One region of the Streptomyces sp. QH1-20 genome, then DNA from elsewhere that is predicted to be linked to it. Evidence: riboswitches for the same ligand, from Rfam matches in the RefSeq annotation. Region 1 holds a riboswitch; each other region holds the start of a gene.

Region 1 (4,187 bases):
TGTGCCAGGTGTAGGAGGTGCCGGGGACCCGCTGTCCGGACCGGGCGACGACCCGGGCGGTGAAGCCCTTCGGCAGCCGGAGGCCGTTGCCGTCGGCGGCGCCGAGCGGTCCGTAGGGGCCGGCGCCCGGCTGGGCCGGGCTCGCGTAGGCGGCGCTCCACAGTGAGCCGCCGAGCGCGGCGGCCGAGGTGCCGACGACGGCCGCGCGCAGGAAGGTGCGACGTTCCACGGTCACTCCAGGGGAGTTGGGGGGTGCCTCGTCACCGACCGGCGGCGAGGCCTGGTCTCCCGGACCATAAAAGCGCAGAGTTGACAGTACATCAACAAAAGGTGAATCCGGAGTGATCCCCTTCCGGGCCGATCCGCGACGTCGCCCGGAGTACCCGCGATAATCCGCCCGTTGGACAAGGTGATCAATTGCCTCGGCACACGGGAATCCCCCTGCTCCGGATCCCGCGTACCCGGAGCAGGGGGATGAACACCAAAGGCTCTGGGCCGTCAGTGCCCGTCGTGCGCGCTGTTCCCGGAACCGTTGCCCGACAGGATCGGGATCTCGTCCAGGATGTGCGACAGCTGGTCGTCCCCGTCGCTGATCGTGGAGTTGTCGGTGCACTGCTGCTGCTGCTGCGAGGTGAGGATCGGGATGTCCTGGATACCGATGTTGAGCAGCGCGATGAGGGACTGGACACCGATCTTGCCGATACCCAGGCACGGCTTGTTGAGCGTGCCCTGGATCAGGCTCATCTGCGGGCTTTGCTCGCCGCCGGTCTTGGTGTTGCCGTAACCGGTCTTCGCGGCGTTGCCATTGGCGACGTCACCGTTGTCGTTGCCGATCGCCATCGCGGGAGCGGTGATGGCGCCGACCGCGGAAACCGTCATCGCGGTCGTGGCGAGTACCTTCTTGAGCACGTCCATGCCTTTCGATCGATTAGCGCCCCTCACAAGGAAGCGACCTGAGTAACTCCGGTCGATTTAAGAAGTTCCGGACATTCACTCATTTGAGCCAGCCGGATCATGAGCGGCGCCATCGAAAGGCAGGCGGCAAACGGCCACCGACCCGCCCGGGAGAGCGGGCAGGTAATTGCGCACGCACGCGTGGCGCACTTCCGGGGCGACCAATGGGGTGACGGCACCCGGGTGTTTCGGATTCGGCTGGTAGCGTGCTGCGCGCAGCGGTGCCTCCGCAGCCGTCAGCCCGCCCGGACTGTGCCCCCACAAGAGCGTCCGGGCGGGCTTTTGAACAGCCTCAAGGGCTACTTGACGCGGCCGTACCAGACACTGTTCGTCCAGATCTTCTCCAGCCGCACGGACTTGCCCGGCTTCGGAGAGTGCCAGATCTGATTCTTCCCGGCGTAGATCCCCACGTGGTAGACGTTGCTGCCCGAGTGGAAGAACACCAGGTCGCCCGGCTGACGCGAGCCGGCCGAAAGATGCCTGGTCTTGTTGTACTGCGAAGCCGCGGTGCGCGGCAGTGCCTTGCCCGCCTTCTTGAAGGCGTACAGCGTCAGGCCCGAGCAGTCGAAACGGTTCGGACCGGTGGCGCCGTACTGATACGGCGACCCCTTCTTCGAGGCCGCGATCTGCAGCGCCTTCGTTCCCGGAGTCGCCGCCTGTGCGTCGGTTGCCAGTGTCGGGATCAGCATCGACGCGGTGACGGTGGCTGCGGTCAGAACCGATGCGGTTCCGGCCCGGGAAAGCAGTGCAGGTATGCCAGGGAACGCAGACATGCCAAAGCCCTTCGTCATCCGCCTACGAAAGGTGACCTGTCGGGTTCGGGCTGACAAAGTTGCCCGGCCACATACGTGGCTTCACCCCAAGAACCACTGCCATCGTGGTTCGTCGTGCTTGGGTCTCCCGCTCCTGCCGATCCTTGATCTGTATCTGCACCCGGACGGCGGCAGGACTCGGCGTCCGCCCGGGTCGCCCGCCTCTGTGACGGGTTCTTGTGTTCGAGCAGAGATCCTGCATCATCAACAGCTGAAAATCAGAGCCCAAACGGCCTTCTGTGAACTTGTTCACTTCGCGTCGCCCCAAGGAACCGGGGGCTGATTTCACCCCGCCCGAACCCCTGTCAACAGCCCCCGTACAGCGGAAATCGGCGTCGATCGACGCCTGAAAGCGGCTGGATATCAAGGGAGTTACCGGCGGTCGCGGCCGATACCCGCCGGGCACCGGGAGGGCGGTCCCACGCGCACGCCCGCCGGTTCCGTGGGGCCGCCCCGCCCGATGACTGAATGACAGCCTCCGCATTATCCGCGGCCAGGGCGGACTGACGGGTGGTGAGCGGCCGGGGCCCTCGCGTTCGACTGTGGCGACCACGGATCCTTCACTCACCCCCGAAGCGTGGACAGCTCCCCACTTGATGCTACGGTCGACCCATTAAGTGGGGAACAGCCCCCGCTTGATCTCCGGTCATGCCCCGGACGACGAAGGGAACGCCTGTGTCCACGCCAACCCTCGAGGACCTCACACCCGCCGGCACGGACTTCACCAAGGACCCGTATCCGCTCTACGCGAGCCTGCGGGAGCGGGGTCCCGTCCATCGGGTGCGGACCCCCGACGGACGCGAGTCCTGGCTGATCGTCGGCAACGACGAGGCCCGGGCCGCCCTGACGGACCCCCGGCTGCGCAACGACATCCGCTACTCGCCGGACTGGGAGGACGACGGCGGCTACGCGATCGGGCTGAACATGCTCCAGGTCGACCCGCCGCACCACACGCGTCTGCGCAAGTTCGTCGCCAAGGAATTCACCCCGCGCCGCATCGAGGAGCTGCGCCCCCGCATCGCGCGGTGGACCGGCGAACTCCTGGACGCGATGCTGCCGCTCGGCCGCGCCGACCTCGTGGACTCCTTCGCGCTGCCGCTGCCGCTGACGGTCATCTGCGAACTGCTCGGGGTGCCCGTCGGTGACCGCGCCGCCTTCCGCGAGTGGTCCAACGAGGTCGTCCTCCCCAGCAGCCCGGAGGCCGCCGGTGCCGCCGCCCAGGCGATGACCGCGTACTTCGTGTCGCTCATCGAGGCCAAGCGGCAGGACCCCGGCGACGATCTCCTCAGCGCCCTGACCACCGCCACGGACGACGACGGCGACCGGCTCTCGTCCGACGAACTGCTGGGCATGGCCTTCGTTCTGCTCGTCGCCGGCCACGAGACCACCGTCAACCTCATCTCCAGCGGCGTCCACGAGCTGCTGCGCCACCCCGACCAGCTGGCGGCGCTGCGCGCCGACTGGTCCCTGCTCGACGGCGCGATCGAGGAGATGCTCCGCTACGACTGCCCGGTGGAGCGGTGCGCCTTCCGCTACACCGCCGAGCCGGTGGAGATCGGCGGCACCACCATCCCCGCCAGGGAACCGGTGATCGTCGTGCTCGCCGCGGCGGCCCGCGATCCCCGGCACTTCCCCGAGCCCGACCGCTTCGACATCCGCCGCGAGTCCCGTGGGCACCTGGCCTTCGGCCACGGTATCCACCACTGCATCGGTGCCCCGCTCGCCCGGATGGAGGCGGCCATCGCCCTCAAGGCCCTGCTGGAGCGCTGCCCGGACCTCGCCTTCGACATCGACCCCGCCGCTCTCACCTGGCGTCCCAGCATGGCGCTGCGCGGGCTGCTCACCCTGCCCGTGAGGTTCACGCCGCAGCGGTAGCGCGGCTTCCCGGGGCGGACATACGGATGGCCCGGACCCGTCGGAGACCGACGGGTCCGGGCCACTGCCGTGCCGGGCGCCTCAGCCGCCCGCACCGGCGGGCGGGCGGCTGTCGGGCACCTCGCGGCCCGGGAAGATGTCGCCCCGCTCGTCCGGCTGCACGCCGCCCCGCTCGCGCAGCGGCGGGAGCACCGCGTCCAGTTCCTGGTCGTTCGCCGGGTGGGCGGCCTCGGCGGCGCCGCGCAGGACGTCGCGGCTCACCGCGTCGCGGGCCGCACTGAGCCGGACCACGTAACCGTCCCGGGCCAGGGCGTACTCATGAGAGCCCGCCGTGGAGCGGTACCACGTGCGGCCCTCCCGCTCGCAGGTCACCTCTCCGCCGCCCGTACCGAAGACGGAGCCCTCCGCGCAGTTCGCCTCGGTCAGCGTGCCTCGGTCGACGGTCAGCCACAGCACCGCGCCGCCCTTGGCGTAGGCGAGGGAGAAGCCGTCGTCGCCGATGACGCCGACGGACTGGGCGGCCGGCTCGAAGCCCGGGACGCTCGT
Region 2 (4,187 bases), 3.0 Mb from region 1:
CACGGACGCCTCCGGCTCCAACGCGGGCGGCTCGGGCAACAGCGGCAGCCGTCCGTTCCGTGGCTTCGGCAACGGCACGGAGGGCTCCCGCCGCTCCGGCACCCGCCCGGGCAACGCGGTCGGCCGTGGCCGTCGCAGCGGCGGCGGTGGTGGCGGCACGGGCGGCGGCGGCCGTCGCCCGTCCGCGGCGTGACGCGTACGGAGTGACCTGACGGTCTTTGACGCCGGACGGGCTGGATGTGGCTGAGCTCAGCCACATCCAGCCCGTCCGGCGTTTGTGGACGCGCCCGCGGCCCCCGGAATCCGGGCCCCGCCCCACTCCGACGGCGGATCCCCGCTCGCCTGCCCTTCCGGCACGCGCGAGGCTGAGGGGATACGCGCGGGACGGCCGGTCGTCAGGAGAGAACACGGTGGGGAAGCGAGGCGAGCCCGGGTCGGCTTCGACGCGCGACCCGGCACGTGAGGCGGCCTGCGGCCCGGCCCGCGATCCGGCCCGAGGCCCGGCATCGAACCCCCCGTGGAACCCGCCGCAGCGGAACGGCGGGGAGTCCCACTGGACAGTTGCCCGCCGCGCAGCGAGATGGCTCCCGGCCCTCCTGATCGTCGGCGGCGCCGCCTTCGACTACTTCACCCCTCCCCGCTTCACCTACGCCCCCTTCTTCTGCTCCGCCCCCCTCGTCGCGGCGGCCCTGCTGTCCCTGCGCGCCACCGTGACGACCGCCCTGGCGGCCGTGGGCGCGGCCATCACCCTCGCGGTGTACCACCGCGTCCACGACACCGCCGAGTCCGCGACCGAGGTCGTCACGGTCACGGCCGTCTCCCTCCTCGCCCTCGGTCTCAACCGCATCGTGCGCCACGGCGACCAGCAGCTCGCCTCCGCGCGCGGCATCGCCGAGGCCGCCCAGCGCGCGGTCCTGCCGACGCCGCCCGCCCGCATCGCCGGGCTGCGCGTCGCCGCGCGCTATGTGGCGGCCCAGGCCGACGCCCGGATCGGCGGCGACCTCTACGCCGTCCAGGACACCCCGCACGGCGTGCGCGTGATCGTCGGCGACGTGCGCGGCAAGGGACTGGGCGCGGTGGAGGCCGTCGCGGTGGTGATCGGCGCCTTCCGGGAGGCCGCCGAGCAGGAGCGCACGCTCGAGGCGCTCGCGGCCCGGCTGGAGCACGCGTTGTGGCGGGAGGGCAGACGGCGCGCCAACCTGGACCAGTCCGAGGGCTTCACCACCGCGGTACTTGCGGAGGTGCCGCCCGGGGCGAACACACTGCGCCTGGTGAACCGCGGCCACCCGCCCCCGCTGCTGCTGCACGCGGACGGGCGGGTGGCCGAGACGTACCCGGAGGTGCCCGCGCTGCCGCTCGGCATGGGGGACCTGGGTGGGTGGCCGGACCGGGCGGAGGAGCGGGAGTTCCCGGCGGGTTCGACGCTGCTGCTGTTCACCGACGGGGTGACGGAGGCCCGGGACGCGGACGGCGTCTTCTACGTCCCGCAGGACCGGTTGCGCGGCAGGCAGTTCCGGAGCCCGGACGCGCTCCTCGACGTCCTCGCCGCGGACGTGGCCCACCACTCGGGCGGGCACACGGCTGACGACATGGCCCTTCTGGCGATCCGGCGCGGTGACGGCTTCCACCATCCCGTGGCCGTCGCGCGCGGCACTCTCACCGCGACCGTGACGTCCACGCGGACGCACACTTCCCCGCACGGATCTGCTGCCGGTTCTCCCGCCGGTTCCTCCGACGACCGTAATTGATCTTGAATCGGCGCGGGCCGTCGATATGGCCTGACGAGGGATCAACTCCGTGGTGTTCCGGTAGCGCGCAGTAACTCGCCTCCGGGGAAACCCGCGTGTCCTGTGAAGTAGGCCCCGAAAGCCGGTGGGTTCGGGCGTTCGGCTTGGAATCCGCCAGCCATGTCTATTAACGTTCGATAACGCAGCGCGGTCGTCACAGCCGCCGCAAGAGGCGGCACCGTGCGCCTTCGCCGAATCCCGCGGGCACAGCACCATCTGCACCACCAGCGACAACCGGGAACCGGGGAACCACCAAACTTGGGGTGAATCGGGCCGTACTCCGGCCCGTAGGAGACCTTCCTGTTCCGAACCCGTCAGCTAACCCGGTAGGCGAGAAGGAAGGAAAGGAGTCGCCCTCGTGGCGTCCAACAAGCCTGCCCCCGGCGATGGTTCCTACGGGTCGTACGGGCCGTACGGGTCGTACGAGCAGCCGGAGCCGTCCGAGCCGTACGGGTCCTACGCGCCGGAGCCTTCGATCGTGCCCGCGTACATGACTCCTCTGACGCCCGCGGCCGAGCCCGCCGTCGCCGTCGAGCCCACCGTGAACCCCATGGCCGCCGCAGAGCCGGCCGCGGAGCCCGGGGAGGTGTGGAACCCCACCGCGGAGTCCGTCGCCCCGGTCCGTGGCAGACACCGCGTCGTCAAGCAGCGCGGCGGCACGATGGCCCGCAGTGGCGCGGTCCTCGGCGTCGGCGTGATCGCGGCGGTCGGCGCGGGCGGCATGGCGACCGCCCAGGACCGCCCGGCGGCGCCGATATCCGTGCCCGACGTGGCCCAGAGCATCCCCGGCTTCGGCGCGCTGCTGGCGGATGACGACGACAAGAAGAAGGACGCCGCTTCCGGCCCCGCCGCGGCGCAGGCACCCGGTGCCGATCAGCCGCTGACCCAGGCGGGACTGTCCGCCGAGGAGGCGGCCCGCGGCACGTCCGACGCCGGCGAGGCGCTACGCGCCCGCATCCTCCAGCAGGCCGAGCACCAGCAGAACCTCGGCGACGAGGAGGCCCGCGAGGCCGAGGCGAAGAAGGCCGCCGAGGCCCACCGGAAGGCGGCGGCCGAGAAGGCGGAGCAGGCCGCGGCCGAGAAGGAGAAGGCGGAAGCCGAGGCGGCGGCCGAGAAGAAGAAGGCGGAAGCGGAAAAGGCGGCCGAGAAGGCCGCAGAGAAGTCTTCGAACGAATCTTCTGACGAATCTTCGAGCGAACCCGGGGGCGGCGGGTCGGAGTCCTCGGGCGGTGGCAGCGGCCACAGCTCGGGCTCTTACTCCCTCCCCGTCGGCTCGTACACGCTGACCGCGGGCTTCGGCCAGGCCGGCGACATGTGGTCCGCGAACCACACCGGCGCGGACTTCGCCGCCCCGACCGGCACCCCGGTCAAGGCGGTCGACGGCGGAACGATCACCAGCGCGGGGTGGGCGGGCGCGTACGGCTACCGCGTCGTGCTGACGCTGAACGACGGCACCCAGATCTGGTACTGCCACCTCTCCTCGATGGTGGTCACCTCCGGCCAGGTCTCGGCGGGCGACGTGATCGGCCGGGTCGGCGCGACCGGCAACGTCACGGGCCCCCACCTGCACCTGGAGACCCGGCCGGGCGGCGGCTCGCCGGTCGACCCGCTGTCGTGGCTGCGCGGCCGGGGCCTGCAGCCGTAAGGGGCCCTGCAGCCGCAAGGGGCGCGGAGCGTTTCGTAAGGGGCATGGGCGGGGAAAGGCTCGTACGAACGTAGAAGCCCTACGCCCACTGCCTGTCCCGCACGACGCCGATAATCGGTCCCGATAACCACACCTTTGCCACGAATGCTTCAGGTTCAGGTGGGAACTCGGGGTGTGTGACGAATGCGACGATCACCACCTCAGTGCCTGCCCGCCTCGACCGGCTGCCCTGGTCCCGGTGGCACTGGACGGTGGTGATCGGCCTCGGCACCGTCTGGATCCTGGACGGGCTGGAGGTCACGGTCGTCGGCAATATCGCCGGCCGTCTGTCCGAGAAGGACAGCGGCCTGTCCATCACCTCGGGGCAGGTCACGGGCCTGGCGGCGGCGCTGTACGTGGCTGGTGCCTGCGTCGGAGCGCTCTTCTTCGGGCGGCTGACCGATCTCTTCGGCCGTAAAAAGCTTTTCATGATCACGCTCGCCGTCTATCTGGCGGCGACCGCGATGACGGCGTTCTCCTTCTCCACGTGGTGGTTCTTCCTCTTCCGCTTCCTGACGGGCTTCGGTATCGGCGGTGAGTACGCGGCCATCAACTCCGCCATCGACGAGCTGATCCCCGCCACCTACCGCGGCCGGGTGGATCTGATCATCAACGGCAGCTTCTGGCTCGGCGCGATCGGCGGCTCGCTGCTGTCGATCCTGATGCTGGACACGAACATCTTCCCGGCCGACCTCGGCTGGCGGATCACCTTCGGC
Region 3 (4,187 bases), 5.1 Mb from region 1:
GTGGCTGGACCGGCTCGCCACCGTCAGCGGCCGCGCGGACGAACTGTGCCGCTACGCGGTCCTGTTCGGCGACCCGCAGCTCGCTCTCAGTGCGGTCGACCGGGTCCTGGACATCACCGCCGAGGAGGTGCGGGAGGTCGCCGCGGCCCGGCTGCGTCCCGACAACCGCGCCGTGCTGGTGTACGAGCCGACCGCCCCCGAGGCCGACGAGAACGCAGGAAACGCAACGGAAAGCGAGACGGCCCAGTGAGCGACGCCGCACCCGCGAGCAGCACGCAGACCGCAGGCCCTTCGATGGAGTTCCACCCCCGGCCGCAGCCCGGCGAGGCCACCCCGTGGGCCTTCCCGGCCCCCGAGCGCGGTGAGCTGCCCAACGGCCTCACCGTGCTGCGCTGCCACCGCCCCGGCCAGCAGGTCGTCGCCGTCGAGATCAACCTCGCGGCGCCCCTGGACGCCGAGCCGCAGGGCCTCGACGGCGTCGCCACGATCATGGCGCGTGCCCTGTCCGAGGGCACCGACAAGCACACCGCCGAGGAGTTCACGGCCGAGCTGGAGCGCTGCGGGGCCACCCTCGACGCGCATGCCGACCACCCCGGCGTCCGGGTCTCGCTGGAGGTCCCGGCCTCCCGGCTGTCCAAGGCGCTCGGCCTGCTCGCCGACGCCCTGCGCGCCCCCGCGTTCCCCGAGGGCGAGGTCGAGCGCCTCGTCCGCAACCGGCTGGACGAGATCCCGCACGAGCTGGCCAACCCCGCCCGCCGGGCCGCCGTGGCGCTCTCCAAGGAGCTCTTCCCCGCCGAGTCGCGGATGTCCCGCCCCCGCCAGGGCACCGAGGAGACCGTCGAGCGCATCGACGCCGCCGCCGTCCGCGCCTTCTACGAGGCGCACGTCCGCCCCGCCACGGCGACCGCCGTGGTCGTCGGCGACTTCACCGGCGTCGACCTCGACAAGGCGCTGGCCGAGTCCCTCGGCGCGTGGACCGGCTCCGCCGCCGAACCCCGGCCGGTACCGCCGATCACCGCGGACGACTCCGGGCGCGTCGTGATCGTCGACCGCCCCGGAGCGGTGCAGACCCAGCTCCTCATCGGCCGGATCGGCGGCGACCGGCACGACCGCGTCTGGCCCGCCCAGGTGCTCGGCACGTACTGCCTCGGCGGCACCCTCACCTCCCGCCTGGACCGCGTCCTGCGCGAGGAGAAGGGCTACACCTACGGCGTGCGCTCCTTCGGCCAGGTGCTCCGCTCGGCGCCCGACGGCACCGGCGCCGCGATGCTCGCCATCAGCGGCTCGGTCGACACCGCGTCCACCGGCCCGGCGCTGGCCGACCTGTGGACCGTGCTGCGCACCCTGGCCGCCGAGGGGCTGACCGACGCCGAGCGCGACGTCGCCGTGCAGAACCTCGTGGGCGTCGCCCCGCTCAAGTACGAGACGGCCGCCGCCGTCGCGGGCACGCTCGCCGACCAGGTCGAGCAGCACCTGCCCGACGACTTCCAGGCGCGGCTGTACGAGCGCCTCGCGGAGACGGGCACCGTGGAGGCCACCGCGGCCGTCGTGAGCGCGTTCCCGGCCGACCGCCTCGTGACGGTTCTCGTCGGTGACGCCTCGGAGATCCTGGAGCCGGTCAAGGCGCTGGGCATCGGAGCGGTGACGGTCGTCCAGGGCTGACGGCACGTCGGAGCGATGGCCGGTCACGGCCGGCTCGCTCCGGCAGCGTCCGCATGGCCCGGCCAACTGGTCCGTGGATAAGCGCATAAGGGAGGCACGCGAGACCAACGGGGCTCGCGTGCCTCCCTTATGTCCGTTTTGAAGGAGAGGTTGCATGTCTGGCGTGTGGCGTACGACACAAAACCTCGGTTCTGTTTGTCGATCGAAACGCACCCCGATTAGCGTCAGTCCGGCTGACCGTCAGATGTGAGTCGCATCCGCGGCACCGGTCAGTCATCGCCGAGTCCCCAATGGCGCGAGCCAGGGGAGCCGGGGACCCACAGTCCCTGGGGTGAATCGGGTCCCTTCCCGGAGGGAGCCGTAGGAGACCTTCCTGCTCCGAACCCGTCAGCTAACCCGGTAGGCGAGAAGGAAGGAAAGGAATGGCCACACCCATGGCGTTCATAGGTGCCACTGGCAAGCATCGTCGTCCGAGCCGCGCCGTCCGTGTGAGCGCGAACGTGGCGGGCATCGCCACGCTCACCGCCACCGGTGTGGTCGCCGGCTTCGCCGCTCCGGCGATCGCCGCCACCGACGACGCCCCGCGCGTCCAGGACACCGGCCTCACCCAGGCCGTCGTCATGGGTGACGAGACGGCCGACCGGATCGACGCCCAGGCCGACACCCAGCAGAGCGCCGCCTACGAGGCCGAGGCGCGGCTGAAGGCGGAGGCCGACGCGAAGCAGAAGGCCGCGGACGCCAAGCAGCGCGCGGACGAGGCCAAGCGCAAGGCCGAGGCCGAGCGCGCCGAGAAGGAGCGCGCCGCCCGCGACGAGGAGCGCAAGCGCCTCAACGCCTACGTCTCCCCGATCGACGGCAGTTACGTCTCCACCTCCTACAAGGCCTCCAGCGGCCTGTGGTCCTCCGGCAGCCACACCGGCGTCGACTTCCACGCCGCCGAGGGTTCCACGGTGCAGTCCGTGGGCGCCGGCACGGTCGTCGAGGCCGGCTGGGGCGGTGCGTACGGCAACAACGTCGTCATCAAGCACAACGACGGCACCTACACGCAGTACGGCCACCTCTCCTCGATCAGCGTCAGCGCCGGCCAGGCGGTCACCGCGGGGCAGCAGATCGGCATCTCCGGCTCCACGGGCAACGTCACCGGCCCGCACCTGCACTTCGAGGCCCGTACGGGTGCCGACTACGGCTCCGACATCGACCCCGTCGCCTACCTGCGCGCGCACGGCGTCAGCGTCTGATCGACGCGTCCGGGGCCAAAGCCCCCGCACTCATCGCCAACGCGAAGGCCCCGGCTCCTGCCGGGGCCTTCGCGTTGGGCCCCAACGTGCGTCGACCGGGCGTATCCACCGGCCCGTTGGCCAAAAAATAGCCATGGATTCCCGGCTCCCATCGGAAATCCATGGCTATTGCCATAGAGTCGCCGAACAGTCGTCAATCGGCCGCGTTTCGCGGGGATTAAGGCGGAGGTTCACTGATGCGGGGCCCTACGTGACCGGCAATGGCGAAGCAGCGCGAGAAGGCAGCCGCATTTCCGCGCACGCCGTGTGCGCGGCGATCCGCGACGACATCGTCTCCGGGGTCCACCCGCCCGGCAGCCGGCTCATCGAGGAGTTACTGGCCCGCCGTTACGGCGTCTCCCGGGTGCCGGTGCGCGAGGCCCTGCGCACCCTCGCCTCCGAGGGGTTCGTGACCACCCGCCGGCACGCCGGGGCCTGTGTCGCCGAGCCCAGTGAGCGGGAGGCCGCCGATCTCCTCGACGTCCGCGCCCTGCTGGAGCCGCTCGGCGCCGCACGTGCCGCCCAGCGCCGCACGGAGGCCCATCTGAAGGTGCTGCGCGGACTGGTCAGGCTGGGGCAGGAGCGCGCCCGGGGCGGTCGTACGGCGGAACTGCGCCCTCTGGGCGACTGGTTCGACGAGACCCTCGCCCAGGCCTCCGGCAGCCCCAGCCTCGCCGCCCTGCTCACTCAGCTACGACTCAAGATCGCCTGGGTCTACGCACCGGAGACCCCGCTGCGGCCCGTCGAGGTCTGGGAGGTCCACGGGGCCCTCGTCGACGCCGTCGCCCGGGGCGACGCGGAGCGGGCCCGGGCGCTGGCCGAGGCGCGGGCCGGCCGGCCGCCGGGTGAATACCGGCTGCGGCGGCCGGTGAGCGTGGGGCGGGCCGGGAGAGTGAGAAATCCGAAACAATCCGTAAACACGGTGAGCGCCCGCTCTTAACAAGAATCCGCTATTCAAAGCGCCGTCGAGAGCGAGCGGCGGGTATTTCCGGGTGCGGCCTCGGATCCCGTGCGCCCGCGCAAAACAAACGGGTCCGCACCGGCAAAAGAGCGGGGCCGCGACGGCCTCGATCGGCCGCCGCGGCCCCGCCGGGCGCGATGCGCGGTGAATCAGACGGTCTCCGGGAGCTCCTCGAGCCCCTCGGCGACCAGCTTGGCCAGACGGTCGAGCGCGGCCTCGGCGCCTTCCGCCTCGGTGGCGAGGACGATCTCCTCGCCGCCCTGGGCGCCCAGGCCCAGCACGGCCAG
Region 4 (4,187 bases), 2.5 Mb from region 1:
GTGGCCGAGGACGTAGTGAGGCTGCCGTCTGTCCCGGGAGGGTTTTCGGCCGGGAGCGTTCAGCGCCCGTTCGGAGCCCTGGTGCCGGGGGGAGCCGGCCGGGTGTCAGCCGGGTGTCAGCCCTTGAAGCGCGGGAAGGCGCTGCGGCCGGCGTAGACCGCGGCGTCGTCGAGGATCTCCTCGATGCGCAGCAGCTGGTTGTACTTGGCGACGCGCTCGGAGCGGGCCGGGGCGCCGGTCTTGATCTGGCCGCAGTTGGTGGCGACGGCCAGGTCGGCGATGGTGACGTCCTCGGTCTCGCCGGAGCGGTGGGACATCATGCACTTGAAGCCGTTGCGCTGGGCGAGCTCGACGGCGTCGAGGGTCTCGGTCAGCGAACCGATCTGGTTGACCTTGACCAGCAGGGCGTTGGCGGCGCCCTCCTCGATGCCGCGGCCGAGGCGCTCGGGGTTGGTGACGAACAGGTCGTCACCGACGATCTGGACCTTGTCGCCGAGACGCTCGGTGAGGGTCTTCCAACCGTCCCAGTCGTCCTCGAACAGCGGGTCCTCGATGGAGACCAGCGGGTACGCGGCGACGAGCTCCGCGTAGTAGTCCGTCATCTCGGCGGCCGAGCGGGACTTGCCCTCGAACTCGTACGAGCCGTCCTTGAAGAACTCGGACGCGGCGACGTCGAGCGCGAGCGCGACGTCCTGGCCGGGGGTGTAACCGGCCTCCTTGATGGCCTCGAGGATGAGGTCGAGGGCTTCGCGGTTGGAGCCGAGGTTCGGGGCGAAGCCGCCCTCGTCGCCGAGGCCGGTGGACAGGCCCTTGCGCTTCAGGACGGCCTTGAGGGTGTGGTAGACCTCGGTGCCCCAGCGCAGCGCCTCGGAGAAGGACTCCGCGCCGATCGGCGCGATCATGAACTCCTGGATGTCCACGTTGGAGTCGGCGTGCGACCCACCGTTGAGGATGTTCATCATCGGAACGGGCAGCAGGTGCGCGTTCGGGCCGCCGAGGTAGCGGAAGAGCGGCAGGTCGGACGCCTCGGAGGCGGCGTGCGCGACGGCGAGGGAGACGCCGAGGATGGCGTTGGCGCCGAGCGAGCCCTTGTTGTCGGTGGCGTCCAGGTCGAACATGGCCTGGTCGATCAGGCGCTGCTCGGTGGCGTCGTAGCCGACGAGCTCCGGGCCGATCTGCTCGATGACGGCGAGGACGGCCTTCTCGACACCCTTGCCGAGGTAGCGGTTCTTGTCACCGTCACGGAGCTCGATGGCCTCGAAGGCGCCGGTGGAGGCGCCGGACGGCACGGCCGCACGGCCCGTGGAGCCGTCGTCGAGGCCGACCTCGACCTCGACCGTGGGGTTGCCTCGCGAGTCGAGGATCTCGCGAGCTACGACGACGTCGATAGACGGCACGTGCGTCTCCTTCGTGTGTGTCTGAAGTTCTGCCCCCGAGCCTAACGGGCTCCGGGGGTTCCCCCCGCCGGTGGACCACCTGGCGAGCCGAAAAACCGCACAAATGCCGAGATCATCGGACGAACAGCCGATGTGTTCGCCGAGCGGAGAATCCGGACACGGGGCAACGCCCGGGTCCAAAAACGGCGGAGCCCCGCTCCGGCGCGCCCCGGGGGGAAGGCGCGTCGGAGCGGGGCGGTCCGCTGTGAACACCGGTGGCACGGCGGAGGCCGGCCCGCCGGATCAGCTGAGGTGCAGCTGCTGGCCCACGAAGATCAGGTCGGCGTTCTCGACGACGTCCTTGTTGAGCTCGTGCAGCTTCTGCCAGCCGCCCTTGACCTTCTTGGCCTCGGCGATCTTGGCGAGGGTGTCGCCGGCCTTGACCTCGTACTCGCCGTCGCCCTTCTTGAAGGACTTCGGGGTGGCCTTCGGGGCCGGGGCCGGAGCGTCGTCCTCGTCCTCGGACTGGAGCTGCGGGGCGGCGGCCTTCGGGGCGGCCTGCTGCTTCGGGGCCTGACGCTCGCTGCGGTCCGCGTGCGACTTGGTGGAGGTGCCGCGCGAGGAGGAGGAGGAGGAGGAGGAGCCGGAGGTGTCGACGTCGGCCTTGGCGCCACCGGCGCTCAGACCGGGCACCGCGCAGCCCCAGGCACCCGGGCCCTGCATGGCGAGCAGCTTCTCGGCGACGGCGATCTGCTGGCCCTTGGTGGCGTGGTCGGCGCGGTCGGCGTAGGCCTGGCCGCCGGCGGCGTTCCAGGAGGACTGCGAGAACTGCAGACCGCCGTAGTAGCCGTTGCCGGTGTTGATGGACCAGTTGCCACCGGACTCGCACTGCGCGACGGCGTCCCAGGTGTCGACGGAGGCGGCGCTGGCGGAGGTCGCGGCCATCAGGGGCGCGGCGACGGCGACACCGGCGACGCCGGCGAGCGTGACGATACGAACGGCCTTGGACGGACGACGGTGCTTGCCCTTGGACATGAGTCGGTTTCCTCACCGACGCCTACGAGGTGAGCTGTCGGGTTCGGGCTGTGAGTTGCCCGGCCTGGTGTGCGGTGCACACTCGGCTTCACCCCAAGCCGTCCCGCCCCTGTCGATCATGTGATCGGCTGGACCGTTCCGGCGCCTACCTTGGTTCCCCCGCTCCTGCCTACGGCGCTTTCGCGACGACCCCTCCGGCCGCCGGCAGGATTCGGCGTGGCGACCGTGGTGCTCGCGGTGGCGAGCGGTGACGACGTTAGACACAGCTGGCGTACGGGTTCAAACCCCTGATTCCAGCCACAGTTGCCTCTTGTTACCCGCGGGAACACCTTGTTTCCGCAGGTGAGAGACCATGAACAAACTCCGGATGACTGCCGTCCGACCAGAAGTCAACGAGACCCATGTCTCACTTTCGACTGGAACGGACATTCCCCGCGAAGTCTGCTCTATTTACCGGCTTTTTTCTTGACCTCAAGCTTCTGACCAGGCTGGATCAGGTCCGGATCGTCCCCTACCACCTTCTTGTTGTCCTGGTAGAGGGAGGACCAGCCGCCCTCGACGGAGTGCTGCTCCGCAATGGCTGACAGATTGTCACCAGGGCGCACCGTGTAGTCGCCGGCGCCCGGTTGGTCCGTGCGTGCGCCCCCGTCCCGCGAGGCGCGGCCGTCGTCCGAACGCGGCGTCCCGGCGTGGTCCTTGTCCGTGCCCGTGCCGTCCGTGCCGTCGGGCGTCGGCGTGCCGGAGGAGCCCGTGTCCGTGCCGGGCGTGCCCGAGGGGGCGCCGGGCGTGGTCGAGGGGATCTCGGTGGGGTCGTCCGTGGAGGGCTTGCGGTGCTTGCCGCCCTCCGACGAACCGTCCGTGGGCTGAGTGGACTCGCCGGGCACCGGCTCGGTGGGCTTGCCGGACGGCTCGTCGGTCCCCGTGGGAGCGGACGGCGAGGAAGAGGAGTCGGGAGAGGACGGAGACGGCGAGGAGGAGGGCGAGGACGGCTTCTCGGAGGGAGAGGGCTTCCCGGAGGAGTCGGGCTTCTCGGAGGAGTCGGGAGAGGGGGTCGACGGCGTCGAAGGGGTGTCGCGCGTCGGCGCGGGCTTGGCGGGCGCCTCCGGCTCGGGGGTGTGCGTACTGCCCGGGTTGACCTCCGGCGCCTTGCCGCCCTTCGCGAGCCCCGAGGACACCGCGCAGCTCGGCCAGGCGTCCGGGCCCCGGCCGGCGAGGATCCGCTCGGCCACGGCGATCTGCTGCGAGCGGCTGGCGAGGTCGGGGCGCGGTGCGTAGTCCGTGCCGCCGTTCTGCTGCCACATCTCCTGCGTCATCTGCAGTCCGCCGAAGAAGCCGTTGCCGGAGTTGGAGCTCCAGACACCTCCGCTCTCGCACCGGGCGACCTTGTCCCACGTCTCGGCCTCGGCGGCGTTCGCGCCGGTGGCGGCGAGCAGCGGCATGGCGAGGGACGCGCCCGTCACCCCCGCCGCGACCACGATCGCCGGTACCTGACGGGGTCTGCGGTGTCTACCGTTGCCGGAGCGCATGCGTTGGCCTCTCGTTGGCGGCTCAGTTGATGGTGGTCGAACATAGCGACGGACCACGGGAGTCACAAGCCGGTGTAGCGGAGGTCACGCGAAGGTCACGTGAGTTGACGTATGGTCATCTGATACGCGCAGTGAATTCCACCGGAAGCGTGCGTAGACCACGCATAATCAGCCCGCCGCGCCACCTCAACTCCTCCGGGTCGGCCGCGAGTCGCAGGTCCGGCAGGCGGCGCAGCAGGGTCGCGAGGGC

What was found. A riboswitch is a leader RNA that binds a small molecule or an ion and turns the genes downstream of it on or off. The one in region 1 is predicted to bind cyclic di-AMP.
Positions count from the first base shown of each region.
Region 2: another riboswitch for cyclic di-AMP. It lies ahead of AB8O64_RS17055 (M23 family metallopeptidase); the one in region 1 lies ahead of AB8O64_RS03855 (C40 family peptidase).
Region 3: another riboswitch for cyclic di-AMP. It lies ahead of AB8O64_RS26915 (peptidoglycan DD-metalloendopeptidase family protein); the one in region 1 lies ahead of AB8O64_RS03855 (C40 family peptidase).
Region 4: another riboswitch for cyclic di-AMP. It lies ahead of AB8O64_RS14870 (transglycosylase family protein); the one in region 1 lies ahead of AB8O64_RS03855 (C40 family peptidase).

Region 1 is NZ_CP166299.1:815,925-820,111, forward strand. Features, by position in the region: gene AB8O64_RS03845 (alkaline phosphatase PhoX) at 1-229, opposite strand, end outside; gene AB8O64_RS03850 (rodlin) at 499-909, opposite strand; gene AB8O64_RS03855 (C40 family peptidase) at 1,254-1,727, opposite strand; cyclic di-AMP (ydaO/yuaA leader) riboswitch at 1,731-1,907, opposite strand; gene AB8O64_RS03860 (cytochrome P450) at 2,442-3,641, shown strand; gene AB8O64_RS03865 (hypothetical protein) at 3,723-4,187, opposite strand, start outside.
Region 2 is NZ_CP166299.1:3,814,676-3,818,862, reverse strand. Features, by position in the region: gene AB8O64_RS17065 (DEAD/DEAH box helicase) at 1-193, shown strand, start outside; gene AB8O64_RS17060 (PP2C family protein-serine/threonine phosphatase) at 597-1,748, shown strand; cyclic di-AMP (ydaO/yuaA leader) riboswitch at 1,967-2,135, shown strand; gene AB8O64_RS17055 (M23 family metallopeptidase) at 2,146-3,432, shown strand; gene AB8O64_RS17050 (MFS transporter) at 3,609-4,187, shown strand, end outside.
Region 3 is NZ_CP166299.1:5,931,414-5,935,600, forward strand. Features, by position in the region: gene AB8O64_RS26905 (pitrilysin family protein) at 1-250, shown strand, start outside; gene AB8O64_RS26910 (M16 family metallopeptidase) at 295-1,662, shown strand; cyclic di-AMP (ydaO/yuaA leader) riboswitch at 1,930-2,083, shown strand; gene AB8O64_RS26915 (peptidoglycan DD-metalloendopeptidase family protein) at 2,097-2,900, shown strand; gene AB8O64_RS26920 (GntR family transcriptional regulator) at 3,151-3,879, shown strand; gene AB8O64_RS26925 (HPr family phosphocarrier protein) at 4,050-4,187, opposite strand, start outside.
Region 4 is NZ_CP166299.1:3,315,316-3,319,502, forward strand. Features, by position in the region: gene eno (phosphopyruvate hydratase) at 117-1,397, opposite strand; gene AB8O64_RS14870 (transglycosylase family protein) at 1,680-2,411, opposite strand; cyclic di-AMP (ydaO/yuaA leader) riboswitch at 2,416-2,598, opposite strand; gene AB8O64_RS14875 (transglycosylase family protein) at 2,858-3,937, opposite strand; gene AB8O64_RS14880 (cytochrome P450) at 4,053-4,187, opposite strand, start outside.